2 regions of the Kitasatospora sp. RG8 genome follow, and region 1 is predicted to be linked to the other one. Evidence: predicted binding sites of a transcription regulator. Region 1 holds the regulator's gene; the other holds the start of a gene.
The links. Region 1 encodes HspR, which represses chaperone genes until heat shock. Its sites were predicted from a motif close to TTGAGNNNNNNNNNCTCAA; they were not measured.
Positions count from the first base shown of each region.

Region 2: lon (endopeptidase La) is a predicted target of HspR. The motif match lies at 1,388-1,406, and genes of this name have one in related genera.

Region 1 covers NZ_JAGIYX010000026.1:44,419-46,882, forward strand. Annotated here, with positions in the region: gene dnaJ (molecular chaperone DnaJ) at 1-667, shown strand, start outside; gene J5Y04_RS30455 (heat shock protein transcriptional repressor HspR) at 675-1,199, shown strand; gene J5Y04_RS30460 (helix-turn-helix domain-containing protein) at 1,409-2,398, shown strand.
Region 2 covers NZ_JAGIYX010000004.1:201,351-203,814, reverse strand. Annotated here, with positions in the region: gene lon (endopeptidase La) at 1-1,365, opposite strand, end outside; gene J5Y04_RS08550 (rhomboid-like protein) at 1,520-2,323, opposite strand.

The DNA.
Region 1 (2,464 bases):
GTGCCGCACCTGCAGCGGCACCGGTGCGAAGGCCGGCACCACCCCCCGGGTCTGCCCGACCTGCGTCGGCGCCGGCACCGTCAGCCGCGGCCAGGGCGCCTTCGCGCTCTCCGAGCCCTGCCGGGACTGCCGCGGCCGGGGCATGATCGTCGACGACCCGTGCACCGACTGCCACGGCAGCGGCCGGGCCAGCTCCGCCCGCACCATGCAGGTCCGGATCCCGGCCGGCGTCCAGGACGCCCAGCGCATCCGGCTCAAGGGCAAGGGCGCCCAGGGCGAGCGCGGCGGCCAGGCCGGCGACCTCTACGTCACCGTGCACGTCGACGCGCACCCCGTCTTCGGGCGCAAGGCCGACAACCTCACGGTGACCGTGCCGGTCACCTTCCCCGAAGCCGCCCTCGGCGGCACCATCGAGGTGCCGACGCTCAACGGCCCCTCGGTGAAGCTCAAGCTGCCCCCGGGCAGCGCCAACGGCCTCACCCTGCGGGCCCGCGGCAAGGGCGCAACCCGCAAGGACGGCACCCGCGGCGACCTCCTGGTCACCGTGGAGGTCCTGGTGCCGCAGCACGTCACCGGCGACGCGCTGACGGCTCTGGAGCAGTACCGCGAGGCCACCGCCTCCGACGACCCGCGAGCCGCCCTGTTCAAGGCGGCGAAGGGAGCGTGACGACCAGATGATCCCCGACAGCAGCCCCCTCGGCCCGATGGGCCCCATCGGCCCCGGGGTCGGCGAGGGTCTCCCCGGCGGCGCCCCGCGCGCCCGCCGCACCGCCCCGCCGCCGCAGTACGTCCTCACCGAGGACACCCCGGTCTACGTGATCTCGGTCGCCGCCGAGCTCTCCGGCCTGCACCCCCAGACCCTGCGCCAGTACGACCGCCTCGGCCTGGTCTGCCCGGACCGCACCGCCGGCCGCGGCCGGCGCTACTCCGCCCGCGACATCCAGCAGCTGCGCGAGGTCCAGCGCCTCTCCCAGGACGAGGGCATCAACCTGGCCGGCATCAAGCGGATCATCGAGCTGGAGAACCAGGTCACCGCCCTCCAGTCCCGCATCGCCGAACTCGCCGACTCCCTCGAAGGCGCCGCCACCACGCTCCAGCAGCGCGAGGCCACCATCCACGCCTCGTACCGCCGCGACCTGGTGCCCTACCAGCCGCCGACCCAGTCCAGTGCCCTGGTCGTCTGGCGCCCGAAGCGCTGACCCGGCCACGACGGCCCCTGCCGCCGGTTCCCTCCTGAACGGGGGGTGCCGGCGGCTGGGTGTTGATGAGAGAGTGCTGCATCAGGGCGACCGCCGGACGATCCGTCCGTCCTTGTGAGCCAGGCGCCGGATCGTGCTCTGCGTTTAAGATCCCTGGGCAGCGGACTTCAGTCGCGTTGACTTGTCCGGTCGACGACAAGGAGCCGAAAGTGAGTGATCGAGAACAGCTGGTGCACAACCACAGTCGCTCACCGATCCTGTCCTCAGACGCCCGCGCGCTCTACCTGAAGGCGTTGAACGAGGACGGCCGGCTCAGCCGGGGCAGCTGCACACCGCACGAGGCCGCCGCCCTCGACGAGTTGATGGAGCTCGGCCTCCTCATATCGGACAGCGACGAGCCGGGTTCGCTGTTCGCCGCCGATCCCGCGAAACTCGCCGCCAGTCTGAGCTCGACTTGGCAGCGCCAGGCGCTCGATCTGCTGGCCCGTGCCGTGGCAATTCCCGGCGACCTGGGCGAGCTGGCGGAAGCGTTCCACAATCCCGACCAAAGCGGCGGCCCCATTGAATACGTTCAGGGCCGGGCACTCATAAATCAACGGGTTCAGCAGGCGATGGCGAGCGGAATGACCGAAGGGCTCGCAATGCAGCCCGGCGGGCCGCGCCCCTCGGAACTGCTGACCTCGTTCATCCAACGCGATCTCGACATAATCCGCCATGGCGCGTCCATGCGGACGATCTACAACGCCAGCACCCGGCACCACCAACCGACCAGGGATTACGTATCCACGCTGGCCAAAGAGGGCTGGCAGTTCAGGACCCTGGACGAGCCTTACACACGGCTCCTGATCGTCGACCGGCGCCTCGCCGTGATTCCGGTGGTGGGCGACCACGTCGCCGCTTTCGTCCACGATTCCGCGGTCATCAACTACCTCGCGGAAGAGGTGTTCGAGCGGAACTGGAGCCGGGCGCTCGACTTCGACGGCGACCGCACCATCCCGCAGCAGGTCGTCTCGCAGCTCAGGCACACGATCATCGACCTGCTGCTGGCCGGCACGAACCACCGGGTCATCGCGCGCCGGCTCGGCATCAGCGAACGCACGCTGGCCCGGCACATCGCGGAAATGCGCGAGGAGCACAACGTCGACTCGCTGTTCCAGCTCGGCTACGTCCTCGGGCAGTCCTCCGGGACGACCGCCTGAGCGCCGACGCCACTGGCGTGCAGAAGTTTCCGGACACGGGAAGAAACGATTCCTCGCCGGCTTGGC
Region 2 (2,464 bases), on a different contig from region 1:
CGCCGGGTCCAGGACCTCCAGCAGCGCCGCTGCAGGGTCCCCCCGGTAGTCGGAGCCGACCTTGTCGATCTCGTCGAGCAGGACGACCGGGTTCATCGAGCCGGCCTCCTTGATCGCCCGCACCAGCCGGCCGGGGAGCGCGCCGACGTAGGTGCGCCGGTGGCCGCGGATCTCCGCCTCGTCCCGGACGCCGCCCAACGCGACCCGGACGAACTTGCGGCCCATCGCGCGGGCCACCGACTCGCCGAGCGAGGTCTTGCCGACGCCAGGCGGGCCGACCAGTGCCAGCACCGCCCCTCCGCGCCGGCCGCCGACCAGGCCGAGCCCCTGGTCGGCCCGGCGCTTGCGCACCGCGAGGTACTCGACGATGCGGTCCTTCACGTCGGCCAGGCCGGAGTGGTCGGCGTCCAGCACCGCGCGGGCGCCGGCGATGTCGTAGGCGTCCTCGGTCCGCTCGCTCCAGGGCAGCTCCAGGACGGTGTCCAGCCAGGTGCGGATCCAGGAGCCCTCGGGCGACTGGTCGGAGGCGCGCTCCAGCTTGTCGACCTCCTTGAGCGCCGCCTCGCGCACCTTCTCCGGCAGGTCGGCCGCCTCGACCCGGGCGCGGTAGTCGCCCTCCTCGTCGGCCGGGTCGCCGTTCAGCTCGGCCAGCTCCTTGCGGACGGCCTCCAGCTGGCGCCTGAGCAGGAACTCCTTCTGCTGCTTGGCCACCCCCTCCTCGACGTCCTTGCGGATGGTGTCGTTGACCTCCTCCTCGGCGAGGTGCTCGCGCAGCAGCGTCAGCGCGTACTCCAGCCGGGCCACCTGGTCGGCCTCCAGCAGCACCTTGAGCTTCTGCTCGGCGGTGACGAAGGGGGCGTAGCCGATGTTGTCGGCGAGCTCGCCGACGCCCTCGATCTGGGCCACCCGGTCGACGACCTGCCAGGCGCCGCGCCTGCGCAGCCACTGGGTGGAGAGCGACTTGTACTCCTTGACCAGCTCGGCGGCGCGCCCGGCCACCGGGGTGCCGACCGAGGACTCCCGGAAACCCGTGGTCTCCACCCAGAGGGCGGCGCCGGGCCCGGTGGTGCCGACGCCGATCCGGACCCGGCGCACGGCACGCACCAGCGCCGCAGGGTCGCCGTCGGCCAGCCGGCCGACCTGCTCGACGGTGGCGAGGGTGCCGGCCGGCGCGTAGGAGCCGTCCACCCGCGGGACCAGCAGGACCTGGGGCTTCCCGGTGCCGGTGGCCGCGGCGCGCGCGGCCTCGACCGCGGCCCGCACCTCGGTGTCCTTGAGGTCCAGCGGGACGACCATGCCCGGGAGCACGACCTCGTCGTCGAGCGGCAGCACGGGCAGGGTGAGCGGTGTGGACGTCGATGCCATGATCTCTCCCCAGTCAGTGAAGTTGAGTTGACCTGACTAAGGTTTGGCGGGCACCGGTTGTTCCCCACGGCGCGTTCGCCGTGAGCGAACGGGAGCGGGCGGGAACGGCACGGGGAAGACCGCGGGAGGGCCCGTCAAAAACGCCCGGGCGGCGTCACATCCGGTCCAGCAGGGCGGCCCGGCCCGAGGCCGGGGCGGACGTCCCGGCCGGCCCGGCGGGCTCGGACCGGCGCCTCCCCGCGCGGCGGCCCGGCTCCGGGCGGCACAGGCGGCGGTCGGCGGTGCGCCGCAGCCGTCCCCAGAGCGCCACCCCGGCCAGCAGCGCCGCCGGGTGGCCGATGCCGGTCACCAGGTCCCGGTCGCCCGCGATCTGCTGGACGATCAGCGTGACCGCCAGGCCGAGCGCCAGCAGCCGCCCGCGCGGCCGCAACAGCCCGGCCAGCGCGCCGAGGCTGGCCAGGACGCCGTAGCTGACCCCGATGTCCAGGTGGTCCAGCGCCCCGGACGCCAGCCGCCCGTCGGCCACGGCGGCGATCACCACCGCCTGGGAGAGCAGCGTCGCGCCGACGTGCCCGGCCGCGAAGACGGCCGCCGCCCGGCCCGGACCGACCCGCCGCTCCAGCGGCGCGACCGTGAAGGCGAAGGCCCACAGGTAGGGCATCCAGATCGTCCCGGCCACCCAGAACCCGCTGAACAGCAGCGCGCGCAGCGGGTGCTGCAACAGGTTGTGCGCGTCCGAGCTGGACGCCTGCTGGAGCCGCAGCACCAGCCCCGGGTCGGCGAGCTTGGCGAAGGTGGTGGTGGCGCAGACCACCGCGAGGTAGCCGAGCGCGAAGGGGTTGCGCCGGGGCGTCGGCACCCGGGCCAGCAGCCAGTCGACCACCCAGACCCTCAGGCCGTGCCGGAGCATCCCGTAGGGCGGCCCGGCCCGGCCGGCACCACTGCGCAGACCCGCCATGCCGCCTCCGCTCCGACCCGCTGCATCCGGCCCCGTCCGGTGCTCAACGTACCGGCGCGCGCCGCAGATCCCACCCCCATGACTCTTGTCGTGACCACGTTACGTCGGGCTCCTGGGAGCCCGCTGGGAAATCCCCGTGAA